One region of the Kitasatospora viridis genome, then DNA from elsewhere that is predicted to be linked to it. Evidence: riboswitches for the same ligand, from Rfam matches in the RefSeq annotation. Region 1 holds a riboswitch; the other holds the start of a gene.
The links. Region 1 has a riboswitch for guanidine ahead of FHX73_RS22885 (MBL fold metallo-hydrolase). Riboswitches for the same ligand answer to the same signal wherever they lie in the genome.
Positions count from the first base shown of each region.

Region 2: linked by a shared signal. The riboswitch ahead of FHX73_RS00625 (CBU_0592 family membrane protein) and the one ahead of FHX73_RS22885 (MBL fold metallo-hydrolase) in region 1 are both predicted to bind guanidine.

Region 1 covers NZ_VIWT01000001.1:5,068,815-5,073,220, reverse strand. Annotated here, with positions in the region: gene FHX73_RS22895 (helix-turn-helix domain-containing protein) at 1-602, opposite strand, end outside; gene FHX73_RS22890 (hypothetical protein) at 755-988, shown strand; gene FHX73_RS22885 (MBL fold metallo-hydrolase) at 981-1,835, opposite strand; guanidine-III (ykkC-III) riboswitch at 1,848-1,915, opposite strand; gene FHX73_RS22880 (leucyl/phenylalanyl-tRNA--protein transferase) at 2,371-3,183, shown strand; gene FHX73_RS22875 (non-ribosomal peptide synthetase) at 3,257-4,406, shown strand, end outside.
Region 2 covers NZ_VIWT01000001.1:132,851-137,256, forward strand. Annotated here, with positions in the region: gene FHX73_RS00615 (shikimate kinase) at 1-345, opposite strand, end outside; gene aroC (chorismate synthase) at 342-1,526, opposite strand; guanidine-III (ykkC-III) riboswitch at 1,738-1,803, shown strand; gene FHX73_RS00625 (CBU_0592 family membrane protein) at 1,821-2,072, shown strand; gene FHX73_RS00630 (shikimate dehydrogenase) at 2,094-2,921, opposite strand; gene mltG (endolytic transglycosylase MltG) at 2,952-4,406, opposite strand, start outside.

The DNA of each region.
Region 1 (4,406 bases):
CGGATCGCGAGCACCGACTTGCCGGAGCCGGCCGGGCCGAGCACCACCAGCCGCCCGGAGGAGACCCGCCGGTAGACCTCGGCGACCCGGCCCACCTCGCCCGCCAGGTCGAGTTCCGGCACCGCGCCGCCGGGCGGGACGAGCAGCACGTTCTCCGGCAGGTCGCTCAGCTCCGGCGGCGCGAGCTCCCAGCGCACCGGCAGCACGAACGGGTCGTGCACCCGGCGCTGCTCCTCCTCGCGCCGCAGCCGCCGCCGCACCTCGCGGGCCAGTTCGGCGGCGGGCCCGGCGAGCTCCGGCCGCAGCTGCGGCGCGGGCGGGCCGGACGCGGGGGCGGGGGCGGGTGTTCCGGGCGCGGGCCGGCCCTCCGGCTCCCACGCGACGCCCGCCAGCGCGGCCGCCAGCCGCCGGGTGTCCTCGGGGCTGGCGTTCAGCGCCTCGGCGAGCTGGTTGAGCGTGCTCAGCCGCAGGTCGGCGGCGCGCCCGGTCTCCACCCGGCGGATGGTGCTGACGCTCACTGCGGACAGCTCCGCCAGCTTCTCCTGCGTCAGTCGAGCGTCCGTGCGCATCCGCCGTACCAGCGGGCCGAGTTGCTCAAGCACCCCCGTGCCCCCTCTGTTCCCCCGTCAGGTCGCAGGGAGTCTAGCGCGGCCACCGGTCAGCGATGACCGGTGCGCTGACCTGTTCCTTCCCCCCGTGGCACGCCGACCATCGGGTGCTGACACCCCGTCAGGCGGGGCACTTGGGAGGGATCGTGGCGGACCGGTACTGGTGCGGCGAGTGCGGCTTCAGGACGCCGTGGCTCACCCGGGCCGAGGGCGCGCGCCGCCTGCTCGACCACCACCGCGCCCGGCACCCCGGCGTGCCGCCCACCGGCCACCTGGAGAGCACTCGCAGACCGTCCGCGCCCGTGCTGCTGCTCGTCGGGGCGGGCCTGCTGCTGCTCGCCCTCGCCCTGCTGGCGGCCGCCTGCGGCACCGTCAGTTGACGACCAGGATCAGGTCCGGCAGCACGTGGCGGCCCGGCCCGTCGCCCGCCCCGGCGAGGGCCGCGCGGATCTCGTGCAGGTGGCGGACCGTCAGCTGGAGCGGCGGCTCATCGGGCTGGTAGGTGGTGCGGATCGGGTAGTCCACGCCGGGCTCGGTGGTCATCTCGATGTGGCAGCCGAGCAGGTGGCTGACGGGGCGCTGCTCGCAGAACTCGATCAGCCGCTCGATGGTGCGGGCGAACGCGGCCCGGTCGTCGATGTAGAGCCGGCCCGGGTACACGGTGTCGCCGGTGAGCAGGAACCCCGTGCGCGGGTCGTGGAAGGTGACCGCCGCCTCGTGGTGCCCGGGCGTGGCCAGGCACTCCAGCACCCGCCCGCCGAGGTCGAGCCGCACCACGGCCTCCGGGTCCGCCGCGCTGAACCCGAAGAAGGCGAACGCGCTCGCACGGTCGGCCGGCACCACGGTGGTGTCCGCCCGGTCGGCGAACTGGCCGTCGCCGGCCACGTGGTCCCCGTGCGCGTGGGTGTGGACCACGAGCAGCCGGTACCCGTCGCGCGGATGCCGGGCGAGCCAGTCCTCGACCAGCCCGTCCACCACCCGCCGCAGCGGGAAGTACTCGGGGGACGCGGTCGCCCCGGTGTCGATCAGCACCGCCCGCTCCTGCCCGAACAGCAGGAAGAGGAACGGTGCCTCGTAGTCGACCGCCTTGTTCTGCCGCAGGATGACGGTGTGCTCGTCGTACCCGTGCACCTGGATGTCGGGGTCGGTGTTGTGCTTCGCCGACGGCGACCCGTGGATCCACCGCACGTCCAACCCACCACCGGTACCGCCCTGCCCTGCGCCCACGACGACTCCTCGCGTGCGTCGTCTTGGCGGACCGGGTACGGCGCACATCTCGTCCGGGGCGGGCCCGGACGGGCCGCCTCGGCGATCATAGGCGCCGCCCGTCCGCTCCGCAGCGGTCGAGCGGGGAGCGCCGGTCACCGGGGAGCGCGGCCGACGACAGCCGGGAGACCGATCCGATCAACCGTCAGATCCGATGCCGTCCTTGCGATTTGGTCCGCCGGCGGTCGCCCCTCGACGCCGGCCCCACGGCGACGTCGCGCCCTGCCGCGCACCCGCCTGCTTTCCGATCCGCTCGAATCACCCGGAAACGCAATCCGACAGACCATCAGGAACACCTTTACCGTCCATGGTCGCGGTATCGCCACCCGCTCCGCCGAAATCGGCTCCACCAGTCGACGGCTACCCATACGCTCCATGTTCCTATACGATTCAGCTGCCCGCCGCCTCGGTATGCTAAAGCTGCCCGACCGGCGGATTCGCAAGATGAGTGACGTTGTACACATGGGGGGCTGTCTTGACGACAGAAGCTGCTGTCGTGCCAGTGGACGACTGGTCTGCCGTCGAACTCGACCGGGCGCTTCCGGAGCAGCCCTGCGTCATGGGCGGGAACATATCGGCGCAATCACTTCTGAACGCCTACCGGAATGGCTTCTACCCGCTTCCGACCGATGATCCGGACACCGCCGAGGAGAACGAGGTCAGGTATTCCGACCTGGTGGATTCCGGGAACATCAGGATCATGCCGACCGAGCACCCGCTGGGGCCCTACGCGACGCGCTGGTGGAATCCGGACAGCCGTCCGGTGATCGCGCCGAACGAGGCGCACCTGTCGAAGACCCTGCGGCGCCTGCTCCGCAACACCTACGACTGGACCACCACGGCCGACACGGCGTTCGCCCAGGTGGTCGACGCCTGTGCAGCCGAACGTCAACCACCGTGGCTGACGGGGTCGTTGAAGACAGCACTGCTGGAGCTTCACGAGCAGGGCTGGGCCCACAGCGTCGAGGTGTGGTCCGGCGCGGAACTCATCGCCGGCGTGTTCGGCATCGCCTTCGGTTCGGTGTTCAGCATCGACTCGACGTTCCACACCGTGAACGACGCCGGGAAAATCGCTTTCGCGGATGCCCAGGACCGCCTCTCCGGGAATCCTGGCGTGCTGCTCGACCTGCAATGGCCCCAGCATTATCTCGGCAGCCTCGGCGCACATTGGAAGAGCCGCACGGAATACCTGGGAACGGTCGGCGACATCGACGCGCGAGTGGCTTTCTCCACCGACCGCCGACCGGCCGCACGACTGGCCCCTGCCGCCGTTTCCGTGCCGCGTTCCAAGCAGTCCGGCAAGAACTAGTGGGCGGCTTGACGGCCGAAACTCGCCGCGGCCTTCCGGGCCGCTGCCCACACACCATCCCCTGGAGACGCAAGTGAGTTCCACCCTGGCCTCGGAAGATGCCTGGACATCCCTGGTCCTGACTTCGGCAGAACAGCACCCGGACACCGTTTGCCTGGAATTCGCGGGCACCTCCCTGACGTTCCGCGAGTTCGTCGACCAGGCCCGGTCACTGGCCGCCCGACTCGACGACACGGGCATTCGCAGCGGGGACCGGGTGCTGCTGCTCGCCGATCGCGGTCTCGTGCCGTCGATCGGCGTGCTCGGCGCCGTGCTGGCCGGCGCCGTGGTGGTGCCGGTGGATCCGGCGCTGCCGCGCGAGCAACTGCGGTGGCGGGTGACCGACGCCGCCGTCCGGGCTGCGGTGGTGGACACCGCGAACGCGACCGACGCGCTGCTCGCCGAGCTGGCCGTGCCGACGGTCGAGGTGGTTCCCGGCGTCGTGCCGGCGCACGACCCGGTCCCCGCGCACCGGTCGGCACCGGGCCCGGAGAACCCGGCGTACGTCATCTACACCTCCGGATCCACCGGGCGCCCCAAGGGAGTCGAGGTGGCGCACGGGGCCCTGGCGACCATGACCCGGGTGCACGGCGACCTGCTGTTCCGCGAGGGCGACGGCGAACGCCGGCTCGACCGGGTCGCGTTCAACAACCCGATCTCGGCCGACGCGTTCTTCGCCGACCTGGCGGCCCTGGCCGCCGGGCGAACCGGCGTGGTGGTGGACGACGCCACCCGTCGCGACCCGGAGGCGATGGCCGACTGGCTGGTGCACCACCGGATCGACGTCCTCGACGCCACTCCGACCCAGGTGCAGAGCATGCTGCTGGCCGGCCGGGCCGAGGCCGTCGCCGGGCTCGGGCTGCTGGTGCTCGGCGGCGAGGCCGTGTCGGCCCAGCTGTGGCAGCGGCTGCGGGACATCCCGGGGCCGCGGATCCTCAACATGTACGGACCCACCGAGTGCACCGTCGACGTGACCTGGGCGGATCTGCGGGCCGACGGCGAGCGGCCGGTGATCGGGCGGGCCGTGCCCGGCACCGAGCTGTTCCTGGCCGACGACCGGCTGCGCCCGGTCGCCGCCGGCGAGCAGGGTGAACTGCTCGTCGCCGGAGCCCAGTTGGCCCTTGGCTACCTGAACAACCCGGAGCAGACGGCATCCCGCTTCGTCTCCTACACCCCCGCCGACG
Region 2 (4,406 bases), 4.9 Mb from region 1:
GTCCAGGCCGACCCGCTTCACCGCGTCGGCCAGCGCCACCTCCAGGTAGGCGACCCGGTGGCCCTTCAGCAGCGCCCGGGTCGGCTCGGCCAGCACGGCGCCGCCGCCCAGCGCGAGCACCCCGGGGTGCTCGGCCAGCGCGGCGGCCACCGCGGCCCGCTCCAGCTCGCGGAAGTGCGGCTCGCCGTCCTGCACGAAGACGTCGGCGATCGGCTTCCCCGCGGTGGCGACGATGTCGTCGTCGGTGTCCCGGAACGGGACGCCGAGGTGCTCGGCGACCAGTCGGCCCACGGTGCTCTTGCCGGCCCCGGGCGGGCCGACCAGCACCACGCGCGGACCGGTCACCGGACGACCAGGTTGTCGAGGTAGCCCTGCACGTTGCGGCGGGTCTCCGAGACGTGGTCGCCGCCGAACTTCTCCAGCACCGCGTCGGCCAGCACCAGCGCGACCATCGCCTCGGCGACGATGCCGGCGGCCGGCACCGCGCAGACGTCGGAGCGCTGGTGGTGCGCCTTGGCCGGCTCGCCGGTGCGCACGTCGATGGTGCGCAGCGCCCGCGGCACGGTGGCGATCGGCTTCATCGCGGCCCGCACCCGCAGCAGTTCGCCGGTGGACAGGCCGCCCTCGGTGCCGCCGGAGCGGCCGGAAGTGCGCTTGACGCCCTGCTCGGAGGGGACGATCTCGTCGTGCGCCAGCGAGCCGGGGATCCGGGCCAGCTCGAAGCCGTCGCCGACCTCGACGCCCTTGATCGCCTGGATGCCCATCAGCGCGGCGGCCAGCCGGGCGTCCAGTCGGCGGTCCCAGTGCACGTGCGAGCCCAGGCCCACCGGCACGTTGTAGGCCAGCACCTCGACCACTCCGCCCAGGGTGTCGCCGTCCTTGTGCGCCTGGTCGATCTCGGCCACCATCGCCGCCGACGCGTCGGCGTCCAGGCAGCGCACCGGGTCCTCGTCGAGGCGGGCCTCGTCCAAGGGCAGCGGCAGCACGCCGGCCGGGGCCTTGGCGGCGCCCAACTCGACCACGTGCGAGACCAGTTCGATGCCGCAGACCTCCTTGAGGAAGGAGCGGGCGACCGTGCCGAGCGCGACCCGGGCGGCGGTCTCCCGGGCGCTGGCGCGCTCCAGGATCGGCCGGGCCTCGTCCAGCGAGTACTTCTGCATGCCGGCCAGGTCGGCGTGGCCGGGGCGGGGGCGGGTCAGCGCCTCGTTGCGGGCCAGGCCGGCCAGGATCTCCGGGTCCACCGGGTCGGCGGCCATCACCTGCTGCCACTTCGGCCACTCGGTGTTGCCGACCATGACGGCCACCGGGCTGCCCAGGCTCTCGCCGTGCCGGACGCCACCGAGGAAGGTGACCTCGTCCTGCTCGAACTTCATCCGGGCGCCGCGACCGTAGCCGAGCCGGCGCCGGGCCAGCGCGTCGGCCACCGCGGCGGTGGTCACGGGCACGCCGGCGGGCAGGCCCTCCAAGGTCGCGACCAGGGCGGGACCGTGCGACTCCCCCGCCGTCAGCCAGCGCAACGTACCCAACGGTGCTCCTTCATAGCGGACTCCCCGGGCGCCCGGGGCGGCGCCGGTCGGGCCCCGCCGGGGCCCGCGTCCCGATCCTTTCACGTCCCGGCACCTGGACGGGTCATGGTCCGGTTGGCGGACGCCAGGTGTTCACCGCGCGGTCCCGCGGTCCCAGGAACGGTTGCGGCCCGGGCCCTCGGGGCCGCCGGGTCGATGGTGCACAATGGACTGACCGCCGCCATCCCGCGGCCACCGGACGAGACGCGCCGTACCCGGACCGACAAGACGACGCACCGTCAGGAGGACGCCGGTATGGAGCAGGCCGTTCAGGTCTTCGGATCGATTCTGATCCTCGTACCCTTCGCGCTCGCCCAGTGGGGCCGGATCAGCGCGCACTCCCGCCCGTACCTGCTGCTGAACCTGTGCGGTTCGGCGATCCTCGCGGTGCTCGCCGGGCTCACCTCGCAGTGGGGGTTCCTGCTGCTGGAGGGCGTCTGGGCGGTGGTCTCGGCGAACAGCCTGATCGCCGCGCTGCGCGGGCGCACCCCGCGGGCCACCCACTAGCCGAACCGGCCGAGCAGCGGCTCAGCCCCGCAGCGCCGCCTCGCCGGCCGCCCGCATCGCCGCCAGCGGACCCTCCGGCACGCCGGTGAACTGCTCGAACTGCAGCACCGCCTGGTGCACCAACAGGTCGAGGCCGCCGAGCACGGTCGCGCCGCGGGCGGCGCAGGCGGCGGCCAGCGCGGTCGGCCAGGGGTGGTAGAGCACGTCGAAGAGCGCGCCCGGGGTGGCGGTCAGGCGCTCGGCGAACGCATCGGTGGCGCCGACCGGCGTGGTCGAGACGGTCAGCGGCGCCTCCAGCGCCCGCGCCCCGTCCGCCCAGTCGGCCGCCAGCACCGTGAGCCCCAGCCGCTCCCCCAGCTCGCGCATCTCGCGGGCCCGCTCGGGCGAGCGCACGTAGACCGTCACCTCGCCGTCGGTCAGCTGGGCCAGCGCGGCCAGCGCCGAGGAGGCGGTGGCCCCCGCGCCGAGCACCGCGGCCCGCTCGACCCGCTCGATGCCGCGCTCGCGCAGCGCGGCGACCAGGCCCGGCACGTCGGTGTTGTCGCCCCGGCGGCGGCCGTCCGGCTCGAAGACCAGGGTGTTCACCGCGTCCACCGCGAGCGCGGCCTCGCCCACCTCGTCCAGCAGCGGGATCACCGCGCGCTTGAGCGGCATGGTGAGCGAGCAGCCCGCCCAGCCGTCCCGCCGCACCGCGAGCCCCTCGACGAAAGCGGGCAGCCCCGCCTCGTCCACCTCGAACCGGCCGTACTCCCAGTCGGTCAGGCCCAGCGCGGCGTAGCCGGCGTTGTGCAGCACCGGGGAGAGCGAGTGCGCGATCGGCGAACCGAGCACGGCGGCGCGGTGGTGCATGGTCACCCCTGTCGGGTCGTCAGCTGATGGTCACTTGCAGGTGGTGGTGGCCGCGTCGAAGCCCCGGTGGTTGTCGGTGCAGTACTCCTTGACGTTCGCCGCGAACTCGTCCTTGGAGACCGAGAAGCGGGTCTCGGTCGGGCTCATCGCGATGAAGTAGACCCACTGGCCCGGCGTCGGGTTCAGCACCGCCTTGAGCGCGTCCTCACCGGGGTTGGAGATCGGCGTCGGCGGCAGGCCCGGGTTGATGTAGGTGTTGTACTTGTTCGAGCCGTCCTTGATCTGCGCGTCGGTCAGCTGCTTCGAGCCGACCGAGTACTGCAGCGTGGTGTCCATGCCCAGGGTGTGGTTGGTGGCGGTGGTGGTCAGCCGGTTGTTGATCACCCGGGCCATCTTGCCGAAGTCGGCCACGTTGTTGCCCTCGGCCTGCAGGATGCTCGCCTCGGTGACCACCTCGTAGGCGTTCTTCAGGCCGATCTGCGCGGCGGCGGCGTCCAGGCCCAGCGAGTTGTACTCGTTGACCGCGTTGGTGACCATCTGCTTCAGCAGGTCCTCGGGCTTCATGCCGTCGGCCACCGAGTACTTGGACGGCCAGAGGAAGCCCTCGGGGTTGTTGTTCGCGTAGGCCGGCAGGCCCAGGTTGGCGACGTTCGCCTTGGCCGCCGCGGCGGTGGTGCCCGCGCTCAGCTTCAGCTTCGTGTCGATCATCGCGTAGATCGCGGTGGAGGTCTTGCCCTCCGGAATGATCAGCGAGTCGCCGCCCGCCTCGCTGACCATCTCGGCCACCGCGGCGTCGCCGGACATCTGCAGCGCCATGATGTAGTAGCCCGGCTGCAGCATCTTGTTGGCCCGGTTGTAGGCGTTGACGAAGGCGCCGGTGCTCTTCACCACGCCCGCCTTCTGCAGCACCAGGGCCATGTCCGAGGCGGTGGCGCCGTCCTGGATCTGCACCTGCACCTTGCCGGTGCCGTTGCCCGCGAAGTCCGGCGGCGGGCCGAAGTGGCTCTTGTAGAAGCCGTAGCCCCACCAGCCGGCGCCGCCGACGGCGGCCAGCAGCACGACGGCGGCGGTCAGGCAGGCGCCGCCGTTGCGCAGGCCCGACTTCTTTCCCTTGGCCTTGCGCTTGGCCTCGGCCTCGGCGCTGTCGTCCTGGTCGCCGAGGAAGGAGCCGAACTCGCCGTCCCGCTCCTCGGCGTACTCGTCCTCGGCGTACCCGCCCTCGGGGTGCTCGCCGTCGAGGTGCTCCTCGTCGGTGTACTCGTCCTCGGCGTGCTCGGCGTACTCGTCGTACTCCTGGTACGGCTCGTCCGCGACGGGCTGCGGGTTGTCCAGGGCGGCGGCCTCGGCCTCCCAGTCGATGCCGTCGGGGCCCGGGCCGCCGGTGTGCTCCTGCGGCGCCGGCTGCTGGAGCTGCTGCGGCGCCCGGGGCTGGACCTGCTGCGGCACCTGCTGGAACTGCTGCGGCGGCATCTGCTGCGCCGCCTG